Regions from separate parts of the Peteryoungia algae genome, predicted to be linked through region 3. Evidence: riboswitches for the same ligand, from Rfam matches in the RefSeq annotation. Region 3 holds a riboswitch; each other region holds the start of a gene.

Evidence for each region. A riboswitch is a leader RNA that binds a small molecule or an ion and turns the genes downstream of it on or off. The one in region 3 is predicted to bind cobalamin.
Region 1: another riboswitch for cobalamin. It lies ahead of QTL56_RS20315 (aromatic ring-hydroxylating oxygenase subunit alpha); the one in region 3 lies ahead of bluB (5,6-dimethylbenzimidazole synthase).
Region 2: another riboswitch for cobalamin. It lies ahead of QTL56_RS15845 (ABC transporter ATP-binding protein); the one in region 3 lies ahead of bluB (5,6-dimethylbenzimidazole synthase).
Region 4: another riboswitch for cobalamin. It lies ahead of cobU (bifunctional adenosylcobinamide kinase/adenosylcobinamide-phosphate guanylyltransferase); the one in region 3 lies ahead of bluB (5,6-dimethylbenzimidazole synthase).

Annotation. Positions count from the first base shown of each region.
Region 1 covers NZ_CP128477.1:4,280,192-4,286,176, reverse strand. Annotated here, with positions in the region: gene minC (septum site-determining protein MinC) at 1-162, opposite strand, end outside; gene QTL56_RS20325 (BA14K family protein) at 352-810, opposite strand; gene QTL56_RS20320 (FAD-binding oxidoreductase) at 1,087-2,172, opposite strand; gene QTL56_RS20315 (aromatic ring-hydroxylating oxygenase subunit alpha) at 2,174-3,418, opposite strand; cobalamin riboswitch at 3,518-3,720, opposite strand; gene QTL56_RS20310 (DUF6656 family protein) at 4,025-4,630, shown strand; gene QTL56_RS20305 (GGDEF domain-containing protein) at 4,648-5,727, opposite strand; gene QTL56_RS20300 (L-threonylcarbamoyladenylate synthase) at 5,945-5,985, shown strand, end outside.
Region 2 covers NZ_CP128477.1:3,347,133-3,353,117, reverse strand. Annotated here, with positions in the region: gene QTL56_RS15855 (FecCD family ABC transporter permease) at 1-923, opposite strand, end outside; gene QTL56_RS15850 (ABC transporter substrate-binding protein) at 978-1,934, opposite strand; gene QTL56_RS15845 (ABC transporter ATP-binding protein) at 1,960-2,754, opposite strand; cobalamin riboswitch at 2,957-3,188, opposite strand; gene QTL56_RS15840 (NAD(P)/FAD-dependent oxidoreductase) at 3,291-4,610, opposite strand; gene QTL56_RS15835 (hypothetical protein) at 4,737-4,940, shown strand; partial or broken gene QTL56_RS15830 (manganese catalase family protein) at 4,975-5,327, shown strand; gene QTL56_RS15825 (DUF4142 domain-containing protein) at 5,570-5,985, opposite strand, start outside.
Region 3 covers NZ_CP128477.1:1,181,211-1,187,195, reverse strand. Annotated here, with positions in the region: gene QTL56_RS05935 (LTA synthase family protein) at 1-1,027, opposite strand, end outside; gene QTL56_RS05930 (NAD+ synthase) at 1,227-2,909, shown strand; gene QTL56_RS05925 (TolB family protein) at 3,029-3,865, shown strand; cobalamin riboswitch at 3,904-4,092, shown strand; gene bluB (5,6-dimethylbenzimidazole synthase) at 4,134-4,871, shown strand; gene QTL56_RS05915 (DUF2865 domain-containing protein) at 4,828-5,853, opposite strand.
Region 4 covers NZ_CP128477.1:742,794-748,778, reverse strand. Annotated here, with positions in the region: gene cobN (cobaltochelatase subunit CobN) at 1-654, opposite strand, end outside; gene cobW (cobalamin biosynthesis protein CobW) at 658-1,734, opposite strand; gene cobU (bifunctional adenosylcobinamide kinase/adenosylcobinamide-phosphate guanylyltransferase) at 1,738-2,268, opposite strand; cobalamin riboswitch at 2,454-2,825, opposite strand; gene QTL56_RS03825 (hypothetical protein) at 2,892-3,713, opposite strand; gene QTL56_RS03820 (ATP12 family chaperone protein) at 3,777-4,583, opposite strand; gene QTL56_RS03815 (HAD-IA family hydrolase) at 4,593-5,246, opposite strand; gene QTL56_RS03810 (RluA family pseudouridine synthase) at 5,243-5,985, opposite strand, start outside.

The DNA.
Region 1 (5,985 bases), 1.3 Mb from region 3:
GAGGACCACGGGACGGCCGAGGAAGAAACCGGCCGACCGGGCCGCGAGATCGTCGAGCCGGACAAGCCAGTCGTCGAACGGCGGATCCGGCGTCAGGACGACGGCCAGGAAAGATCTTCCCTTGATGCGGATGGAGCGGGGTTCGGTTAGCACTTTGGTCATCTATGTAAACAAATCGTTGATGACAGAAGTACCGCCGATTTGGTTAACAAATGGTTAACGCGCGGATTTTGCCGTTAGGAAACAGGCGGATCGGAGACATGAAAAAGCCGCCCGCAGCCAAGGCCGGGGCGGCTCGATATCAACACATTCCAGCGTCCTGCCTAGAGCGGGCGCTGTCAGTTCTGCCGCTTAATAATAGGGCGACAGGCACTGGCGGCGGGGGCCGTTATACGGCTGGAAGGTGTTCGAACGGCTGTCGTAGGAACGATAGCGGGCCTGGCACCAGCTGTAGTGGCGCGGATTCAAGCCGGCTGCGCGCGGCGCTACCGGAACCGCCCGCGGCTGGGCGATCGCACCGCCGATGATGGCGCCGGCCGCAAATGCTGCGAGTGGATACCAATAGCCATTGCGGTAGCGGTAGCCTGCACGGCGCTCGCGATAACCGCGATGGCCGTTCCAGTAGCGGGCGCGCTCGTAGCGATCATAGCGGTCATAGCGGCGCTCGCGGTACTGCACGTTGGTGGCATCGGTTGCGGCTGCGATCGGCGCGACCGGGCGGATGATCTGGGCCTGAGCCGGGACCATGCTTGTAACGGCCAGGATTGACGCGAGCGCGGCGACGGCGGTTGTCTTCAATGCAGTCATCATGGTGGTTCTCCCTGCATGTTTCTCACAGTCGTCAGGAGCGGGCGACACCCGAGCCTCGACCTTGAAGCGTAAGTTAGTAAAGCCAGCCTGAACTCAAAATTAACATGCCGTTCATGCTCGCGCTCTGCGCGTAACGGTTTCGTGACCACTCTCGCGCGCAAGTTTCCGTCAACGGCACAAGCGGGATATTGTTCCATCCAATGGCAAAACGCCGAAAGGGCGGTGCCAATGGCGACCGCCCTTTCTCGATGGCTGCAAGGCAGTCACGCCTTCGGCTCAGGCCTCGATCTCGATGTCGCTCTTCGGTCGCGAACAGCAGGCGAGAATGTAGCCTTCGTCAATCTCGTCGTCGAGGATGCCGCCATTATGGTCCATTTCGACCTCGCCCGAGAGCTTCATCACCTTGCAGGTGCCGCACAGCCCGGACTCGCAGGCCGCCCCGATGCGCACGCCAGCGGCACGGGCTGCCTGAAGAACCGTGTGGCCGGGCGCGCAGAGACCGTCCCTGCCCGACATGGCGAAGGTGACCTTCGTCGCCTGTTCTCCATCGGTGTAATCGGCGACAACAACCAGAGGCTCCGCCTTGACCGGCTGGAAAGCCTCCTCGTGATATTGCTCCATGTCGAAGCCAGCACCTTCGAGCGCTTCGCGCACGGTCGCCATGAAGGGTGCCGGGCCGCAGCAAAAGACTGTCCGCTCAAGGAAATCAGGTGCGAGAAGTGCGATCTTCGCCTTGTCGATGCGACCCTTCAGACCCGACCAGAGCTGACCCCGGCCGAGCTGCTCGATGATGAAGCCGAGCTGGAAGTTCGGCATGTCGCGCGCCTTGGCTTCCAGCTCCCAGCGGAAGATGATGTCGTCGGGCGAACGCGCGCAGTTCAGGAACGTGATGTCGCTGTCGGGGGCCCGGTCGCTCAGATCGCGCGTCATCGACATCATCGGCGTCACGCCGGAGCCGGCGGAAACGAAGAGGTATTTCTTGCCAGGGTGCTTGGCGTAGGAGAAGTCGCCAAGCGGGCCGAATGCCTTCAGCGCCATGCCAGGCCGCAGATTGTCGAACATCCAGCGCGTGCCGATACTCTCCTTCTGCGCCTTGACCGTCACGGCAACCGTATAGGGTCGCGACGGGCTGGACGAGAGGGTATAGGTGCGCATGACCGGCTCGGGGCCGACCGGAATTTCGAGTGTGACGAACTGGCCGGGCAAATAGCGAAACCACAGGCCCGGCTTGCTGGGCCTGAAGGTGAAGGTCATCACGTCGGCGGCCTCAGGTGTGACGGCGACGCATTCCAGCAGATGCTCCCGGTCGGACCAGGGGCGCATCTCATCGACGTGGCGGTACTGGGTGATGGCGATGTTCATCTCATGCCACCACAGACAGGCGGGCCTTGTCGCCCTGGAGCCGGTTGATCATGAAGGTCGTGTACCACTCGACGAATTGCATGACGCCACCCTCGTGCTCGACGGAATAGGGACCAGGTTCATAGGCGGGCGAGCGAATGCCAAAGGCATTTTCCTCGACGATCGACCGGTCCTGATCGTTCGTCATTTCCCAGACATGAGTAAGTTCCTTGAGGTCGTAGTCCACACCTTCGACCGCATCCTTGTGCACGAGCCATGTGGTGGTGACGGCAGTTTCTTCGGCAGACAGGGGCGTCACCCGGAAAGAGATCGCATGGTCGACGAGGATGTGGTTCCAGGTCGAGGGATAGTGGAACAGCAGCAGTGTGCCGATATGCGAGGTGGAAACGTCGTCAGACAGCGGCCGACGGACAGCGCGCTTGCCGGACAGAGTGTAGCTCTCGGCATCCTGGATCAAGGGCATGCGGGCCGTTCGGAACTGGCCCGACGGATCCATATTGAAGGCGCTCGGAAGCCCGGCAGCCTCGCAGCGCTGCCAGTGCTCGGCGATCACGGGATCGTCACCGGCGCCCTGCACGCCGGTCGCCGTCGGGGCTTCCGGATAGGTGCGGCAGAGTTCCGGATGATTGCCGGCGCAATGGTAGCATTCGCGGTTGTTTTCCCAGACGAGCTTCCAGTTGCCCTTTTCGATGATCGTGCTGCGATGGGCGACCTTGGCCTCGGAAAGCCGGTGCGGCTTCATGTAGGGCTCGATCGAGGCCCGGACTGGCGCGAAATCGGCAGGCTCATTGGCGAGGCAAATGAAGATATAGCCCCCGACACTTTCGCAATGCACCGGCTTGAGGCCAAATTCGCTCTTGTCGAAGGTTTCGCCCATCTGACGGGCAAAGACGAGCGAGCCGTCGAGGTCATAGGTCCAGTTGTGATAGGGACAGACGAGCTTGGCAGAGGCACCGCGATCGGAGGTGCAGACGCGGTGGCCGCGATGGCGGCAGGTGTTGTGGAAGGCGCGGATGACCTGATCCTTGCCACGGACCAGGACCACAGGATAATCGCCGATCTGGGCGGTGAAATAATTGCCGGCGCGGGGAATCTCGCAGTCGTGGCCAATGAACAGCCAGTCGCGATACCAGATCTGCTCCATGTCGAGCTTGAAGTAGTCCTGGTCGATGTAAAAGGGCTGCTCGAGCGAGAAGCCTTCGCGGCGATTCTTGAGCTGGCGCAGCATGTTGGCCTGCAGGTCCATGTCGTCCTCGTTTGCAAAACCCGGGGGAGAAGAGAGCACAGCCCGTCACCGCCTTGAAAAGACGCTGCATGGCTATCTCCGGTCGCCCTCCGCAACCTCAAATGTCCATCTGCCAAGGCTGGTTTCCGGGCTCAGGAGTGGTCCATTCGCGGACCGCGTCGGCGCCTTCCCAGGGTCGCCCCCAGTGGCCTTTTGCCATAACGCATTCTCCACCACCGTTGCGGGGGCAGCGCCGGATTTCGACCGGCTTCCCGATTTCCCACCCTCCCTAGCAGGGCAGCACCTCGAGCTTGACTTGCATCTAATCACACGGCGCAGACGCGCGCTGCACTGCGAAACGACACGGCCCAAATCGTTTGCGACATGGAGCGAAGTCGGTGTGGAAACGAAGATCCGGGGAATTTTCCATTGTTTTCCAAGGCCTGCAGCAACGCACTATATTTCGCCTCTGAAAGCATGGCGCAAACGGGCGACTGAGATCGATTTACAATATTTGCGCTGCGGCAAGCCTCGCGAAATCTCGACCCGATAGAATACCGTCAAATCATGATTAACCATGCTGCGTTAAGCTCAAGCAATCAGTCCGGGTACAGTCAGAGCGTCAAGATGCAGAAACTCAGATACTACGCGGCTCCCAAAGCAGAAACAAAAGCGGCGCCGCCCACCAGGGCAGTCCATACCGAGTTCCTGAGGACCGGTCGGATCTCGCGCAGCCGCGAGGATTGGCTGCCGGACGAGCGGCGCTATCTTTCCTATGAGGAAGTCGCAGCCCGCACCGGACGCCGGCTGGAACGGGCCGCCGAGACCACCCATGAGCGGATCAATGCCTTTCACCACTCGGTGAAGTTTCCCAAGATCATCTTTCATCGCACGCTGAACGACAGCCCGCATCTGGGCTATTGTCACGTGACGGCGGCGCGCACCAACTTTGCGCAATATGCCGATGTGAAATGGGCCTTCTATATCGCCAACTTCTTTGCAGAACTCGGCGGCGAAGACGTCTTCTTCGAGCAGATCAAGCAGAACTACGGACGGATGTATTTCGCTGTGGCGATCAAGCCGGAAGCAGAAAACAAGTCGATGACCATCGACCGCTCATTCCGCGACAATGGCCTGCTCTTCCAGACCATCGATCCGAAAGAGGCGCTGCGCAATGTGCTGATGCTCGGCGCAAGAAACGCCGAGCTTCGAAAGATCATCACGACGCTCTGAAAGACGAGGCCTGGACCTCAGGTGCCGAAACCGCCGACCGGCTTTTTCTTGTAGAGCAGCCAATCCTTCGAGACATAGTCGCTCGCCCCGTAGATCGTCACTGTGTCGCCGCCGGCCGTCTTGGAGGTGGCCAGCGCCTTTTCGGCGAAATTGGTGAAGTCGAAGGCATTCGGAGCCTGCTCGGAATAGCAGATTCCAAAGGACATGCTGAGCTGGCCGACGCGGGCGCCACTCGAAGAACCGACGAAATTCGTGGCCTTCAGCTTGGCCCGGACGAGATCGACCACGCGGCTGATCTCCTCCTGATCCGACGTATAGAGCAGCAGGCCGAAGCGGCCGGCATCGAAGCGGCAGGCGAGATCGCCACCGCCAGACACGGCCTCAAGCACCTTGGCGACCTGCATCAGGAAGCGCTCGGCGACCGCCGGACCCATCTGTTCCTGGATACGCGCATAGTCGTCGATCTCGCCGATCGCGACGCCGCAGAGAACGGGCATTTCGGGGTTGGCATAGATCTTGGCGACGGCCTTGTTGAAGGCGCGACGGGACGCGAGGCGGGTAACCGGATCGACAAATTTCGCGGCTTCCGCCTCTTCGGCTTCGCGCTGGAGGTCAGCGAGCGATGCGGTCTTGTCGACGACGGCGCGGACGACATTGCTGTTCTGGTGGGCGCGCTTCTCGGTCGCCGCCTTCAGCATCTTGATCGACTGGCCGAGCGGCGTGCCTTCGAGGTCGGCCTCGGTGAGGATGCTCTTCGACGCATGGCCGATCACGCGGCCGTAATCGGTCAGGGAGATCTTCTCCTCGTTGAGCAGGCTGATGAAGTTGCTCATCTCGGCGCGAACCTGGCCGTTCTGACGGCTCAGCAGCCCATCTTCATGCTGGTGCGGCAGATATTTGCGGCCGAGTTCGTCGAGGGATTCCTGGGTCTTGACCTTGCCGAGCGCGATGAATTCGCGCACCAGTTCCGGATTGCTGCCAGAATAGGCCTCGTAGACCAGCTCGTAATTGCGCGGCAGACCGTCGATGCCCATCTGATGCATGGCGGTTGCAACGCGGAGCGCAATGCTGGCGGCCGGATTCTTGACTTGCTGCATCTGTCCACTTCCCCGAGTGAGGCTTTTTCGTCTCTTGAGCGAACCATAGGCGAAGTTCTCTTTCTTTCGGTTACATCGGTGGTTAAAAATTGAACGGTTTCGCCATCCCATAAAAAATCAGGGTGAAACCGGTGGGCCAGCTGCGTCGAAAAGAGGTTTGCCGCCTCGCTTCACACGGGATATGCACGGGCAAAAGCAGACTGGAAGGCTCGGACAAATGGCGCGGATCATCCCGATAGAAAGCGGAACGGACGAGGA
Region 2 (5,985 bases), 2.2 Mb from region 3:
GTGCGCGAGACAATGTCTGCGAAGATGAGGATGACGGCGCCGGCAAGCGCTGAGAGGGGAATGACGCGGATGTTGTCGCTACCGGCCGTCAGGCGAACAAAGTGCGGAACGAGGAGACCGACGAAACCAATGGCGCCAGAGAAGGCGACCATGACGCCGGTCAACAGGGCTGTGACCACGAAGAGCTCCGCTCGGAACCGGGCAACGGGAACGCCGAGCGTGGCTGCCGTTTCATCCCCCATGGCCATTGCGTTGATCTCCCGCGCACGCACGACAAGGAAGGTCAGACAGCCGACAAGCACCATCGCCGGGTAGAGCAGATGTGGCCACTGGGCGAGGCCCAGACCGCCCAGCATCCAGAACACTACCGTATGCGCCGCTCTCGGATCCCCGAGGAAGATTGCGAGATTTCCCAAAGACGTCGCGACAAAGGCGATCGCCACCCCCGAGAGGACAAGGCGGTCGGCACCGGCACCGGTGAAACGGGTCACGGCGACCACGGCCAGCGTCGCCAGGAGAGAACCGGCAAAGGCAAACAGCGGCACTGTGACAAGGCCGAAGATCAATCCGGTATGCAGAAGCGCGATGATGGCTCCCAGGGCACCGCCGGAGGAAACGCCGAGCAGATGCGGATCGGCGAGCGGATTGCGGGTGACGGCCTGCAGCACGGCACCCACCGTGGCGAGACCGGCGCCGACGAGACCGGCAAGAATCACACGCGGAAAGCGCACATCCCAGACGATGCTTTCGCGCCCGGCCGACCAGGTCGGCTCGAAGGTCCCGGGCATCAGCTTGTTGACTAGGATCGACCAGACTGACTCGGCCGGTATGGAGGCTGACCCCAGTGATACGCCTGCTGTCAGGCACAGTGCGAGAAGGAAGAGCGCTAACCCCGCCCAGATGAACAATCGACCTTGCATCATGCTGCCTTGAAACGTGTTGCCCGAGGGGGACGCAGGGCGACCCCTTCGCAGGCATCACATGTTACGCGGATGGAAGGCGTCGGCGAGACGATCGATCGCCTGCACATTGCGCGGGCCGGGCGTCGCCTCGACATATTCCAGCACGACAAAACGATCATGCTTGACCGCATCGAGATTCTTGAAAGCCGGGGTTTCCTTCATGAAGGCGATCTTTTGTTCTGCGGTCACATCGCCGTAGTTGACGATGACGATGACCTCCGGGTTGCGTTCGATGACCGGCTCCCAGGACACTTCGGTCCAGCTCTTTTCGACATCGTCCATGATATTGACGCCACCGGCGGCCTCGATCATGGCAGTCGGAATTCCGAAGCGGCCGGGGGTGAAGGGCTTCTCCGTGCCGGAATCATAGACGAAGACCCGTACGGGTTTCTCGACGGCGCCGACCCGCGTGGTGATCTCATCGAGGCGCTTGCGATAGCCCGCTACCAATTCTTCCGCACGCGCCTCTACGCCGAAGATCTTGCCGAGGTTGAGCAGGTCCACGAACATGTCATCCATGGTCGGCTTGTTCTTTGCCATGATGTGGATGCAGGATTCGGTGAGTTCATAGACCTTGACGCCGAAGGGCTCCAGCGTTTCCGGGGTCACTTCGCCGCCCACCTTCATGCCGTAATTCCAGCCGGCGAAGTAGAAATCGGCGTCGGCGTTCAGCATCACTTCCATCGTCGGGTATTTTGGCGAAAGCTCCGGCAGCTCCTTCACCCCTTCGCGCAGTCCCTCGTCCAGTGTCTTCCAACCGGAAATGCCAGTGTAGCCGACCATGCGGTCCTGCAGTTTCAGGGCGAGCATCATCTCGGTCAGGTTGACGTCGTTGGAAATCGCGCGGGCAGGTGCGGCATCGAAGGTGACTTCCCGATCGCAGCTCTTGACCGTCACCGGATAGGCGAAAGCCGACGTGGCGGTGAAAACCGAGGCGAAAAATGTGGCGGACAGGAGGAGGCGGGTCGCCATATGGACAGGTCCTTTCGAAATCAGTTCAATTCAATTCAAGGGAAAAGGAAAAGCGGTGGGGACGGTGGCTATCGCCCGGCTGGCGGGCGGCGAATACACCAAATGTCCCGGACAGGGCCTGCTCGGTCAGCACGGCTTCCGGCGCGCCGAAGGCACTCATCCGCCCGCCTTGCATCAAGGCCACATGGCTTGCGAATTCGGCAGCCAGATTGATGTCGTGCAGGGTGGTGATGATGGTGAGGTTCAAGGCGCCGAGCAGGTCGAGAATTTCAAGCTGGTGGCGAATGTCGAGATGGTTGGTCGGTTCGTCGAGAATGAGGATCTCGGGCTTCTGGGCCAGCGCACGCGCCACGAGGACACGCTGCTTCTCGCCTCCGGACAGGGTCGAGAACTGCCGACCTGCCAGACGCAGGAGGTCGAGATGGTCAAGCGCATGCTCGGCTTCCGCCCGATCCTGGTCGCTCCAGCCTGCGAAGCCCTCGCGCCACGGAACCCGGCCCATCATCACCACATCTCTGACGGTAAAGGGGAAGTCCCCCGGCATTTCCTGAAGAACCACGGCAACGCGGCGCGCGAGCTGGCGCGCGGTCATCGACCAGATGTCCTGGCCGTCGACCTCGACCCGGCCTTCGAGCGGCGAGACGCCACGATAGAGGCAGCGAAGCAGCGTGGTCTTGCCCGCGCCATTCGGCCCGACAATGGCCATGCGATCACCCGCATCGAGAGCAAATGACACGCCTCGGACGAGGAAATGCGATGGCTTTGGCCCCCAGCCGAGATCAGCGACCCGGACGGAGCATCCCTTGGTGCTGCAGCTCATGGCTGAGCCTCCGCCAGAGAGCGGTGACTTGCCGTCGGGTCACAGGCACGGTGAAAAGTCTGCCGTGCCGGCCTAAGATCGGGAAGAGAATGCATGCCAGTCCTCCGCAGGATTTGTCCGGAGGCAAAATGGCATGAGTTCGGCGCGCCAACGGGCGCTGTGCAAAAGCCAGTTCGTATCCATCGGAACACCCCGTCCGCTTCGGTTTCATCACTTGACGGCAGGTCTCCTGGCTCGCGGACAAACGCTTTCCAATTGCCTTCCCACGGTGACCCGCAGTGGCTCGGCGTGTGAACGCCGCAAGAATGGACAGCAATCCGCTTACAGTTGCGGGGGCAGCCACGGTCTTGGTCCCTATTGGGTCTTCCGCACCGTGTTCCCTATTAATCCCCTCGGAGTCATCCGTTGAGGGAACCGTCATCTGCTTGCATAGGATCTGCAGACCCCGGCGGTCAAGCCTTGATCTTTTCGTTATGTAATATCATTACGACTAGCAAGCGCCACCGACCTTGTCCACCCAAAAATCAGGCGCGCAATCAACTCGCCGCTCTATCCTTGGCTTCCGTTGCGGGCACCGTGGCGGCGACCGCCGTTTCGTCAATCACGCGCGCGCCTCTCTGGCGTGTCGAATAACGCCAGATCCACTGGATGCTGACGAGCAGCCGCTTCTCGAAATTGACAAGCAAATACACGTGGACGAGGGCCCATAGCAGCCAGGCAAGCCGACCCTTGATCTGCCAGGATCCGAAGTCAAAAATGGCGGCATTCCGCCCGATGACCGCGGTGTTGCCCCGATTGCGGAAGTGAAACGTGGGAATGGGTTTGCCAAAGAGGAGGTTGGCTTTCAGCGCGCGACCGAGAAATATTCCCTGTTGCTTGGCTACCTGCGCAAGGGCCGGCAGCGGATTGCGGTCCTTTCCTACGGCAAGAGCCGTATCGCCCAATGCGTATATGCCGGCCGTGCCCGTGACCGACAGATCCGGCGCCACCGGCAGCCGGCCGCCAGCTCCCGGCTCAATGCCCAGCCATTCGGCCGCGGGAGACGCCTTCACGCCGGCTCCCCAGACAATGCAGCTTGCAGGCAGGAACGTGCCGCCAGCCTGAACCCCCTCTGCCGTGATATCTTCGACAGGCGTATTGAGGCGTATATCGACGCCGATTCCTGCAAGGTAATCGGATGCATATCGCGAGAGAGTTTCCGGGAAGGTTGACAGAATCCTCGGTCCCGCCTCGATGAGCAGCACCGTCAATTGATCGGGATGCAGCCTGCGGAAATCCTGGGCTATCATGAAACGACCCAGTTCAGAGATTGCGCCCGCCATTTCGACGCCTGTCGGTCCACCGCCGATGACCACGCTGGTCAAAAGATTGCGCTTTTCGGCCTCGTCCGTGCTTCGCTCCGCCTTCTCAAAAGCGAGAAGGAGCCTGTGGCGGATGTCTCGGGCTTCGTGAACGGATTTCAGACCCGGCGCATGCTGCTGCCAGTCCTGATGTCCGAAATAGTTGTAGGTGGAGCCTGTCGCGAGCACGAGGCGATCAAAGAGGATCGAGCCACCGTCTTTCAGAATGACCGTCCGTGCGGGTGCATCGACCGACACGACCTCGGCCATCACGACATGGATGTTCTCATACCGGCCCAGCGTGCGGCGAATGGGTTCTGAGATATCTGCCGGCGACAAGGCCGCTGTCGCGACCTGGTAGAGCAGCGGCTGGAAGAGGTTGTGGTTGCGACGATCGATCACCGTGACGTCGATTTCCGTATTGCCCAGCGCCTGGGCACAGGCCAGACCACCGAAGCCTGCGCCGACGATGACCACATGCGGCCTCTTCGTCGCGCTCTCCGTCTCGCTTTTCATCATCAGCTCTCCGTCACCGTTCCCAAGGCAAACAGAAGGCACCTGCAAATGTTCCTGCGGAACGGTTGGCAGGCCTGGCAGTTGGTCAAAGTTCAACATCCACAAACAGCCACAAGGAGACTAGCCATGAGCACGTACTCGCCAAAAGATGGAAAGCCGGGAACCACAGACCAATCTCCGCGATGGGAAGGACCAAAGGATAACAGGCCAAGCGGCTATATGCCGGCAAAGGACGATCCAGATGTCGACCGGGATGCGGTCGGCGAGAATCTTCAGGACCCGGAAAAGCGGGACCTCGGCGACTCGCTCAAAACCAAGGACCAGCAGTAATCCTGCTTTTCGAATCGCAAAAATTCGCGGAACAGATCCCGTCGGTGGAGCCGTGCTGGGCGGGATCAATCTGAAGAACCTGCTTTCCGCTGGTCTCTCCGCCATGCCTGTCAATTCCGACGGCGTGCCGTTCGACATGTCCCACATCTATGCCAGCGGCAACATCGCCGCCGACATGACGGCGAATGTTGCCGCCGAGTCGACCGGACGCGTGCTTGCGACGCGGCTTTACAACATGACCAATGATCCCGGGATGAAGGACATTCTGTCCTATGGTCGATGGATGGCAAGGGGCAATTCGTGTCGCAGCCCATGCAGCCGCTGGGTCAGAAGCCGGATCTGGGACCGGCAAAGCCGAACAGTGGCGCTCAGGCCGAACAAGTCTGACGCCGTAGAAGGGTCCTCGAAACGATTCTTTGTTCCATCACGGGAACAATGGGCCGAAGTGGCAGTTCCTAAGTTCATATGGGATTGTTCCCCTCCTCCCACCTCCCCCGGCCGCCCCTGAGGGCGCCCACCTGAACCCCGCTTCGGCGGGGTTCTTTTTGTCCTGAAACCAAAGGTGCCGCCGTCAACCAGATGTGGCAAGGGTAGCAAACGACCATGTCCTGCCCCTCGCTGCGCTCCGCTCAATCATTGGTCAGTGACTGAGCCCGCACCTTGTGGGTTCGGACCAAAGGATAGTGCGCGACCGCATAAGTCTTCAGACTGCCGGCCGGACCGTGATCGGCATAGGCGCCGAGCAACCTGATCGCCTCATCATGTGCCTTCATCTGGGCCGACATGTAAGCACTGTTGAACTGGCTCTCCTCGGCCTGTTCCAGTGCCATCAGGGTCTGCTTCTGCTCCATCGACAACTCCAGGACGATCGCCACCGAATCGGCCTCGGCCGCCGACTGCAACTGTTCTTGCGCCCGGCGATGATCATCCAGCATGGTTTGCGCGAACTCCGTCACCTGCGGGTCCTGGCTCCGCCGCAAGGCGAGTTCGGCCGAGCGGATTTCGAATTCGTTGGAAGCGGCGGCCTGCTGGACGAAGCCGGCGG
Region 3 (5,985 bases):
GCTGATAGGGAATGCTGCCATAGGGCAGGAAGGCATTCGAGAAGCCGGTCAGCGACTCGAACTCGACATTGGCGGTCATGCCGCCGAATTCGGGCGAGAAGACCTGGCCCGATTGAGCCGCGCGGATGGTCGGCATGGGATCGGCGGAGTAGCGCACGCTGCTCATCCTGGTCGGATCCCAGAGGGACTCGCTCATGACGACGATCACATCGGCCTGGCGTCCGGAGAAGAAGGAAGCCGGCAATAGATCGGTCTGCATGTCGGTGATGGCCAGGTTGCTGTAGCCGTCGGGCGCGCTGACGTTTGCCATTGGCACGTTGAAGGCAAACGCCATGAGGAAGCCGTTGTGCCGATAGTTTTCCTTCTGGTCCCACATCATGGGCACGATGTTGAGGCGATCGCGGAAAGCCGAAAACGTCATCGGATCCATCAGGGATGCAAACCCGATGAGAAGCGGGAGGGACAGGGCAAGGCGCGTTCCGCGGCCCGACAGGTTCAGCTTGGGAAAGACCTTGCGGCTCTTCCAGATCAGTGCCGCGAAGGCGACGATGAAAACAACGCATCCGACCGCAAGGCCAACGGCCTTCAAGGGCTCGGCTGCGACCATGGCTGGCAGGAGTTCCAGGATCTGGCGGCCGAAAAGGAGATCGCTCGGGAAGAGCGGGTCCGACAGGAACTGCTGCTTCTGTCCGGAAAAGAAGGCAGGCAGGAGCAGAAGGGGACCGACGAAGAGCGCCGATTGATGGGCCTTGCCGATCATGGCGTCGGCACAGAGGAGAACGAGGAAGACCACGCCTGTGGCGACCAGACCCGGTCGGTTGAACGAGGTCATGTATTCGACGATGTCGGTCACGCTTCCGCGGGCAAGGACCTCGCTGATGAAAACGATCGCGACAGCAATCAGCGCCGTGTTGACCCACTGAATGAGCAACTGCACGATAAAGGACGCGCCGGACTCCCGTTCACGGGTCGCGCCCACGGCGTTGAACATGTTCGCAACAATCGATTTCGGGTTGGTCTGAACCACGTCGAACTCCGGGGCATGGGCGGTGTCATGAAAGCTTCGCATAGGTGTCACACAAACGTCATGAATGCTACATGAACCGTGACGCATGAAGCTTGGTTCCCACAATTCCGGGGGGATTGGTCAGCCGCTGCGGACATGGCAGATGACGACTGCGAGAAGCGACGTTGCGATCCGATCTGCGAGGGGCTAAATCGGTGTCATGAGCGAAGCAAAGAAAATCTCAGACGTCCTGCGTATCGCGGTGGCACAGTGCAATCCTGTTGTCGGCGACGTCGCCGGCAATCTCGCCAAGGCGCGTGCGGCACGCGCCGATGCCGCCGGGCAGGGGGCTGACCTGCTGCTGCTGACGGAGCTCTTCATTTCCGGTTATCCGCCGGAAGATCTCGTCCTGAAGCCCGCCTTTCTCGCCGCCTGTCTGCAGGCCGTGGAAGCGCTCGCCAACGACACGGCTGATGGCGGCCCGGGGGTGATCGTCGGGTTTCCGCGCCAGGGCGAGGCGGGACGGCATAATTCCGTCGCCATTCTCGATGGTGGCCGCATCCTCTCCTTCCGCGACAAGATCGACCTGCCGAATTACGGAGAGTTCGACGAGAAGCGCGTCTTCGTGGAAGGCGAAATGCCGGGTCCCGTCAATTTTCGCGGCGTGCGCATCGGCGTGCCGATCTGCGAAGAGATCTGGAACGATCTCGGGGTCTGCGAGACACTGGCCGAAACGGGTGCCGAAATCCTGCTTGTACCGAATGGTTCGCCCTATTACCGCGGCAAGGTCGACGTGCGCCATCAGGTGGCGCTGCGTCAGGTCATCGAAACCGGGCTGCCGCTCATCTTCGCCAATCAGCTTGGCGGCCAGGACGAACTTGTTTTCGACGGCGCGAGCTTCGCCTTCAACGGTGACAAGTCGCTCGCCTTTCAGATGAGCCAATTCGAGGAGACGCTCTCCGTCACCACCTGGAAACGCTCCGATGACGGCTGGCGCTGCGACCAGGGTCCGATGTCGCGCATACCGGAGAAGGAAGAGGCGGACTACCGAGCCTGCGTGCTGGGTTTCCGAGACTATGTCAACAAGAACGGGTTCAAGAGCGTGGTGCTCGGACTGTCTGGCGGCATCGATTCGGCCATCTGTGCGGCCATTGCCGTGGATGCGCTCGGCGAGGAGCGGGTGCGCACGATCATGCTGCCCTATCGCTATACCTCGCAGGAGAGCTTTGCCGATGCCGAGGCCTGTGCCAAGGCGCTGGGTTGCCACTACGACATCGTGCCCATCCAGGAGCCGGTGGAAGGCTTCCTGTCGTCGCTCTCCGAGATGTTCGAGGGCACCGAGAGCGGTATCACCGAGGAAAACCTGCAGAGCCGTACACGCGGCACGATCCTTATGGCGGTCTCCAACAAGTTCGGCTCGATGGTCGTGACAACGGGCAACAAGTCGGAAATGTCTGTCGGCTATGCCACGCTCTATGGCGACATGAATGGTGGCTTCAATCCGATCAAGGACCTCTACAAGATGCAGGTCTATGCACTCTCGGCCTGGAGGAACCAGAACGTGCCGCCGGGCGCTCTGGGGCCGTCTGGCGAGGTGATCCCGCAGAACATCCTCTCCAAGGCGCCCTCTGCGGAGCTGCGTCCGAACCAGACCGACCAGGACTCGCTTCCGCCCTATCCCGTCCTTGACGACATCCTCGAATGCCTTGTCGAGAAGGAAATGGGCGTCGAGGAGATCGTCGCGCGCGGCCACGACCTTGGGACGGTGCACCGGGTCGAACACCTGCTCTATCTCGCCGAATACAAGCGCCGCCAGTCGGCGCCGGGCGTCAAAATCACCAAGAAGAATTTCGGACGCGATCGTCGCTATCCGATCACGAACCGCTTCCGGGATCGCGCGTGAGCGTCAAATTGCGGGCTTTTGCGGCCCTTTATCAATATTGCCAACGTGTGCTGCGCGGGTAATCGAGTTTATTTGCCGTAGCCACTGAAGCTGGCTTTTCGGCGGACAGGGAGTCCAGGATGCGCAGTTCGGTCGAAATCTACGACATGGCGACACGCGAATGCGAGGTTGTCTGGGAGACGGAAGACCTCGTCGAGGCGCCCAACTGGTCGCGCGACGGTGATTTCCTCGTCATCAATGGCGACGGCCTCATCTATGCACTGCCGCTCGACGAAGATGATCCGGCACCGGAACTGATCGATACCGGTTTTGCCGTCCGGCTCAACAACGACCACGGAATTTCACCTGACGGCGCTTCGATCGTCTTTTCCGACCATACACTCCATGGCAAGTCCTGCATCTATCTGCTCGGCGATGGGGATGACGAGCCACGTCAGGTGACGGCGAATATGCCGTCTTATTGGCATGGCTGGTCGCCGGACGGGAATGTGCTTGCCTATTGCGGTGAACGGAACGGGGCCTTCGACATCTACACGATCCCGACCAAGGGCGGGTCTGAGCAGCGGCTGACTTTTGGCGAGGGACACAATGACGGTCCCGATTATTCGCCCGACGGCCAGTGGATCTATTTCAATTCCAGCCGCACCGGCACCATGCAGATCTGGCGGATGCGCACCGATGGCACGGGACTGGAGCAGCTTACTTCCGATGGCTATGGCGACTGGTTCCCGCATCCTTCGCCAGACGGAAGCAAGGTCCTGTTCCTCTCCTATGACGCCGATGTCTCCGGCCATCCCCGCGACAAGCAGGTCCGGCTTCGGCTGATGGATGCCGATGGCGGAAATGTCGAGACGCTGTTCGAGTTCTTCGGCGGGCAGGGTTCGATCAACGTTCCGAACTGGTCGCCGGACGGGACGGCCTTCGCGTTCGTCCGTTACTTTCCGGTCGAGGATTGACCCTGTCGTTTTTGGCCTGTCGAAGCTTGCCGCTTCGGGATACAAGCGATCAGTCAGGTGCCTGCCGAAGGCAGGAGAATCGGGAAGCCGGCGCAATTCCGGCACGTGCCCAACGCTGTGAGGCGGACATGATGCGCAAGGGGAAACCCGACCACTGGAGCGATCCGGGAAGGTGTGCGTCCTGGATGATGCCCAGTCAGAAGACCGGCCTGGCAAGATAGACCGAGCCTGCGCGGACGGCGGGCGGTTGCGCATTGTGGGGATTACGATGCACGACGATCCGAACGAATTTCTCGTCCGGGCAGCGGGTTTTGTCGAGGAAGACAAGGCCGCTGTCTACCGGGCCATCCATACGCGGCGCGACGTTCGCGACCAGTTTCTGCCCGATCCCTTGCCGGATGACGTGGTGCAAAGGCTGCTCGGGGCGGCCCATGCGGCGCCGTCGGTCGGCTTCATGCAGCCGTGGAATTTCCTGCTGATCAGGAGCCCGGGAACGCGCGATGCGGTGTGGGAAGCATTCGCCCGCGCGAATGCCGAGGCAGAACAAATGTTTCCCGAGGAGCGTCGCAGCGCCTATCGCGCCCTGAAGCTCGAAGGCATCCGCAAGGCGCCGCTCAACATTTGCGTCACCTGCGATCCGGAACGCGCCGGGCCTGTTGTTCTCGGGCGGACCCATGATGCCCGGATGGACGCTTTCTCGACCGTCTGCGCAATCCAGAACCTCTGGCTTGCTGGGCGGGCGGAAGGTGTCGGCCTCGGATGGGTCAGCATTTTCCACGAGGCAGAGCTGAAGGCCATCCTCGGCGTTCCGGACCGGATCCAGATCATCGGCTATCTCTGCCTTGGATATGTCGATGAACTCTATTCGGCGCCCGAACTGGAGGTGAAGGGGTGGCGCCAGCGCCTCGCACTCGAAGACCTCGTCTTCGAGGACCATTGGGGCGAGCGGGCCTCCGCGCCGCTTACTCCTGTAGCGGCTGTGGGCCGGGCGCCGCAGGGTTCCTGAGGTCTATGGTTCCCTTGTCCGGGGGCAGAAACGCCGGTCCGACCCGACGCACGCTCAGGCTCGCCTCGTCCAGATCGCGCTCTGGTGCAGGTGGTATCGCCGCCGGTGCTGGTGCCTTATTCGGGCTGATCTCCATGATGGACGACTGGTAGTCGGGAACCGCCTGGCGTGGGGTCATGCGCTGGTAATAAAGCTGCATGTTGCATCTGCAGGACGGGTCCGTTCCCGTTTGGCGGTTGCGGTAGACAAATGCATTGGGCAGGTCCCGATATGGGCGGCCGGTGACGGCCGAGACCATATCGAGCGTCTCGCTGCGTTCAGGCGCGTGAAAGAAGAGCTCGGTCTCCGTGCCGGGGCACATCTGCTGACACTGGGCCGCGTCCCGGCCAAAATTCATCGGTGATGTCTGGGATGAGATGGGGAAAAAGCCGCCGTCGCAGGTGCGGACGCAAAGCGTGCGGACATTGCCTGCGGGCATCAACGAGATCGGGGGTGGCTCGTTGGAATATGCTGCTTCCGCTTGCCGGTCCGGGCGATAGGGTTCCGGCAAGGTATCCAGATAGGGAATGCGCCCTGCCTCTTCCGGGTAGACTGTTTCGTCGGAGCCGCAGCCATTCGCCTCGAGTGCGGTTACCAGAGCCGCACGCGCATCGGATACGCGGTTCTCGCGAAGATCCGCCAGTCTCGCCGCAAGGATGTCGCGGTTGGATTCCATGCGGGAAATCGCCCGCGCCAGTTCGCTGCAGTCATTGCCACCGTCGGGCCTGATCTGGACGATCGAGGAGGTCAGGCAGCGGAGACGCCGCTGGTCCTGGTGCGCCTTGCGCAATTCTATGTTCTGCTGGGCAATCGCACTTGCATAGCTGTTGATCTCTGGCGAGGTGCCGCCCTCCTGGAGGAGGACTAGCCGATCGCGCAGACGCTCACACAGCGCCGAAGCGTTTGCCGCGTTCGGCAACAGGCTGCCCAGAACGACGATCATCGTGATGGATCTGACTATTCTGATCGGCAAAATTCGTATTTCCGTTGTCGCGTGCAGGGACGAAACGACCCTGATCGCCGGCAGGATAGCGGAGCGGTCCCCAAAGTAAAATGACAGTTGAGTTGGCGGTCG
Region 4 (5,985 bases), 440 kb from region 3:
ACTCTGGACGAGGGCGCGGTAGAAGCAGAGGGGGACGATGGCTTGCGGGCCAGAGAGGGGCGCTTCAAGCGCCAGCCTCTCCCACTCCTCGACCCCGATCACGCCCCTGCCGGGCCACCAGATGCCGGCTTTCAGCAATGGACGCGCCGGTTCCGGACGGTCGCCCTCGCCCAGCACAGCCTCGGCATAGGAGACGAAGGCTTCGGCATTGTCGGCCCCGCCTTCCGTCAGATAGGTCCAGAGCGCTTGCCGGTCGTCGACGGCACAGCTCTGGAAAGGCGTGAGACCCTCATCCGGCTTGTCGTCACCCGGCAGAACGACAAGTGCCCCGCCATTGCGGCATGCAGCGGCATGGAGCGCTTCCAGGACATAGTGGAAGTAACTTGCGCCACCCAGCGCCCGGACCACGATCAGCCGCGCATGCCTTGCCGTGCGTTCGATATAGGTGTCAACCGACATGGGGTGTTTCAGGGTCATCAGGCTGGCGAGCCGCCAGTTCAGCCTATGCTCGCCCCTCGCCTCCACGGCGGCTGCGATGGCAGCCAGCTCCGTGTCGGCCGCCGACAGGAACAGGATGTCTCCCGGCGTCTGGCCGAGATCGATCGCCTCGTCGCCGTCGCTGATCGATCCCTTCTGGGCGAGAAGCAGATGCATGGCTCAGCCAGCCGCCGCCTGGACGTCGGCGACCACTGCGCCGAAATCCCAATCGTGCAGGCCGATGACGACAATGCGGGTCTCGCGCTTTTCGCCCGATGCCCAGGGGCGGTCGAAATAGGTGTCGATGCGGGTGCCGACCGCCTGGACGACGAGGCGCATCGGCTTGCCGGGCACGTCGATGAAACCCTTGAGGCGCAGGATGTCGTGTTTCTCAATGACCGGCTTCAGGCTGTCGATGAAGTCTGCCGGATCCTTGATCGCGCCGAGCTTCAGGACGAAGCTTTCGAATTCGTCGTGGTCGTGATGATGGTCGTGGTCCTCGCCCGAGGCATGCAATGCCTCGTGCTCCAGTTCGTGGTGCGACTTGCGGTTTGCGATGTCGTCTTCGGTGCTGGCGCCGATCCCGAGCAGCACGAGCGACGACACCTCGCCGTTCTTCGCCTCGATCATCGATGGCTTGCGGCTGGTGCGACCGCTCACCTCGGCGCGCACGGCGGCAATACCGGCAGCATCCAGCAGATCCGCCTTGTTGAGGACGATGAGGTCGGCGCAGGTCAGTTGGTCCTCGAAGAGTTCCTCGATCGGGCTCTCGTGGTCGAGGCTATCGTCCTCGGCGCGCTGGGCGGCGACGGCGTCATGGTCATCGGCAAAACGGCCTGCGGCGACTGCGGCGCTGTCCACCACGGTCACGACACCATCGACCGTCACGCGGGTACGGATATCCGGCCAGTTGAAGGCGGCGACCAGCGGCTGCGGCAAGGCAAGCCCAGACGTCTCGATGACGATGTGATCAGGCTTCACGTCTCGGTCGAGCAGCTTCAGCATGGTCGGCACGAAATCATCGGCGACGGTGCAGCAGATACAGCCATTGGTGAGCTCGATGATGTCGTCTTCGGTGCAGTTGTCTGCGCCGCAGCCCTTCAGCACGTCGCCATCGACCCCGAGGTCGCCAAATTCGTTGATGATCAGCGCGATCTTCTTGCCGCCGGCATTCATCAGCATGTTGCGAATGATGGTGGTCTTGCCCGCGCCGAGGAAGCCGGTGATGACGGTGGCGGGGATCTTTTGCTGCAACATGGTTCAACCCTTCATTTTCAGCGGCAATCCGGCCGCAACGAAATAGACTTCAGCCGCGTTTGCGGCGATCGATTGGTGGAGGCGACCGGCATGGTCGCGGAAGGCGCGAGCCATCCTGTTCTCAGGGACAATCCCGAGCCCGACTTCATTAGAGACGAAGATGACGGTGGCCTGGCGTTCGCTGAGACTGGCGGCGAGTGCCCCGCCGTCTGCGTCGACGTCACGGCCTTCTTCCATCATCAGATTGGTGACCCAGAGTGTCAGGCAATCGACGAGAATGACCCGGTCCGGCTGATCGAGCGTCTTCAGCGCGCCGATCAGGTCCAGCGGTGCCTCATGGGTGGTCCAGCCGTCATCCGCGCGGTCAGCTTTGTGGGCAGCAATGCGGGCGCGCATCTCGTCGTCCCAGGCGCGGCCCGTCGCAAGATAGATCTTCTCGAGGCCGGTGTCGCGGGCCAATCCTTCGGCAAAACGCGACTTTCCCGAACGGGCGCCGCCGAGAACCAGAATGGATCGTGGATGGAATTCGGTCATGGAGTGCCGACGCCTCCAACCGTATGCAGATCTGCAGCACCACACGGATGCAGAATGCACGAAACAGGGATCGATGCCTGGACCGACAATACGGCCCGGCACCGGCGGGGCCTCAAGGACCCGCTGATGCAATACGTCGCCACGACAACCTCCGTGCTGGCAACGGGGAAACCTCCCCAGTGTGGGCACCATGCCCGTGGATGGCAGGTCTCCTGGCTCGCAGGTCGTGGCTTTTGAAAGCCGTCGGATTCTCCTCACCTTCCCAGGGTGTTCCGGCAACACGAAAGAGCGGACGATTCGTAGAGAAAGAGGCGTCCTGCCCCGGCTGATCGTGCTGCCACCCCAGTGGCTTTTCCGTCCTGCCGTTTTCGAGAAGCCGGTCGCACCTGCGACCCGTCACCACCTGAAACGGCAGAGCGGATGGAGAACCCTCGCTGCAATACAGTCGCGGGGTCGGCTGCGTTCGGCATGCCCGGTCTGGGTCCACGCCTTCGCATTCCCTTTTGCTCTCCGGACCGCATCTCTGCCGTCCGGAAACCATCCATGACGAGGATTAGGCCGAGGTCGGTGTCGAGTCAATCACGGCTGCGGCGCGGCGATGCGCCTTTGCGCCGCGGGGATGATCACGGCGCTGCCGTGCAGTTGGACGTCACAGCCGGATCGCACTCGGCGCGAAGCCGGATCGTACCGCTTGCCCCCTGCTCCACCGGCGTTCCAGAGCCGATATCGGCCGCGCGCCGAGCGGGTTGCGCCGGGGCTCTCGGAGACGTCGGCTGGGTGGTGGCAGCCACCGGGGGGACGGCCATTTCCTTTGGCGGAGGTGGCGTCGCAGCAACCGGCGCCGCGGCAATGACAGGCTTCTGCGGCGCAGCCTTCGGCGCGGCTGCGGCCCGCGGCGGAACCGGAGACGTATTTGGCACGACCAACGATGCCGGATCGGTCTTGAGGCGCGTCGAAATGGTTCGGGCGGGTGGTGCGGCCCTGCGAATACGGGGCGTTGTCAGCGAAAAGGCGAAACGGATTCGGGCTGCGATTTCCTCGGCCAGCGCCTGGCGGACCCAGCGCGAGTCGTCGGTCGGGCTATTGACTGTGAAGGACCCTTGCGCCACCGGCTCACCCGTTTCGACGGATGTCGCCGTCACCGTCAACTTCGCTTGAGCCAGGTGGCGTCGTGCCCCCTCGCCGAAGCCGAGTCGGTCGATCTTGACCAGCAGCACGACACGTTCCGCACCCTGAGGCGCCCGGGTTGCTGCGATTGCTGCCGACACACGGCGGTCAATGCCGCCGATCAGGTCGAGCGGGATCCGCGCATCGGCCATGACGGTGACATTGCGAACGTAATAGACCAGTGGCCGGTCGATGCTGCGTCCATGCAGCAGTGTACACGATGCCAGCACCAAAAGGAGCCCGATGGCTGCGGCGAAACGGAGACTGCGAGCGATCATGACAACCCCGGACTGGTGATTCTGGACCAATCCGACAATTCGTCATTTATGGTTAGTGGAGGGTTAACTTTGCGGCTGAAGCGCCTGGAAGAGGGCGGCTGCCGACGCATATTCGGCGTATCGGGCGTCGCGACGCGCCTCGGCTTCGGCATCGGTGCCCCAGTGCTCGACTGCCCAGTCCTCGTCGATATGCGCGAGCGACCAGACTTCATCAAGGTCACAGGCGCCGTCGGCATAGGCAAGCGCCAGAACCGCCGAGCCGGTCAGCGTCGTGACCACGTTGAGACATGAAATCAGGAAAGCGTCTCGATAACGCTCAAGTGCCCTTGTATAGGCGGAAATCGCTTCTGCCGGCTGTTCCTGATGCATGACGCCTTCCACCAGGAAGAAGCGGGTGCCATGAGCCGTCGTCGCCCAGGAGAGAACCGGATCCCAGCGGGCCGCCTGGCGGTCAATCAATTCTTTCGGGCCATCTGCGCGGTAACACAGCATGTCCGTACCGGCGAAGCGGACGATCTCGTCGAAAACTTCGGCGAGGCTATTGGAGACGGCATCGATCGCCGTGTTGGCGAGCTTGGTGACCGGCATGGTCGCGGGGTCGATGTGTTCGCCCTGCCCTGCCCATTCCGCTGCCACGAGTTCGGCCGCCTCGCGGGTCGGCAGCTGCAGCAGGTTCTTGGCCGGCGTCTTGACCGGTTTGCCATCGAGCGTGATCGAGAATCCTCCGTCGCGCTCATCAATACCGACGCTCTCGTAGAAGCGCTTCGGAAGCGGACGCTTCATCTGGATCTGCGCCCGGCGCACGGGATCCTCGTGGCTGTGCTCCGGAACAAAGGTCCCGAAAATGTCCTGATTGAGTTCGTCGCGCATCTTAGGCTCCTAGTGGATATAGGCCAGAAGGTCGGCGGGTCGTTCGACCACGGCATCGGCGCCGGCCTTCCAGAGCTCGTCCGGCGTGGCATACCCCCAGGCGACACCGATCGCGGTCGCGCCGGCGGCCTTCGCCATCTGCATGTCGTAGATCGCATCCCCGATCACGATGGTCTCGCGTGCCGCGATGCCCGATTCGTCGCAGCATTCGTTGACCATGGCCGGATGCGGCTTGGAGGGGCAGTCATCCGCCGTCCGGCAGAAGAGAAAATGGGGCGTCAGGCCTTGGCCTTCAAGGATCAATTCCAATCCGCGCCGCGACTTGCCTGTGACGGCGCCGAGCCAGATATCGTCGCGGGCAATCAGCGCGTCGAGCACTTCACGGATGCCGTCGAACATGGTCTCGCCGAAGCCTGAGGTCTGCCGCACATCGGCAAAGATCGACTTGTAGTGCGCCGCCATTGCGACCGCCTCGTCATCGGCATGCGGCTTGCCGTCCATGCGGGCGATCGCGATATCGAGCGTCAGGCCAATGATCGATTTGGTCGTCTCGAGGGCAGGCTCGGGCTTGCCGAAGGCGATGAAGGTGTGGCGCATGACCTCATGGATCAGGCCCGCGCTGTCGACCAGCGTGCCGTCGCAATCGAAAAGAACAAGCTTCATTCGCCGTCCCTGTCACCGTCGCGCTGGTCGAGACCAAGCAGGTTCCAGGTCTGGACCATGTGCGGCGGCAGCGGTGCCGTCACCTTCAGGCGACCACCATTGGGATGCGGAAGGTCGATCTGACGGGCATGCAGATGCAGCCGCTTCTGGACGCCACCGGGGAAATCCCAGTTGTGATCATCGACGAAATACTTGGGATCGCCGATGATCGGATGGCCGATATGCAGCGCATGAACGCGCAGCTGGTGCGTGCGTCCCGTATAAGGCTCCATCTCCAGCCAGGCGAGGTTCTGGGCTGCGGTGTCGATTACACGGTAATAGGTGATGGCGTGGTCTGCGCCGTCCTCGCCGTGCTTGCAGACCCGCATGCGGTCGCCCTCATCGGTCTGGTCCTTGGTCAGCCAGGTCGAAATCTTGTCCTCGTGCTTGCGCGGCACGCCCTTCACCAGGGACCAGTAGATCTTCTTGGTATCGCGCTCGCGGAAGGCGGCCGTCAGTTTCTGGGCAGCGCCACGCGTCCGGGCCACAACGAGCACGCCCGAGGTGTCGCGGTCGAGGCGGTGCACCAGACGCGGCTTTTCGCCCTTCCTGCTGGTCCACGCCTCGAGCATCTTGTCGATATGCCTGTTGAGGCCGGATCCACCCTGCACGGCAAGCCCGGCCGGCTTGTTGAGCACGAAGACCTTCTCGTCTTCGTGCAGCAGCATGCGCGACAGAAGCTCGTGGTCGTCGCCATGCT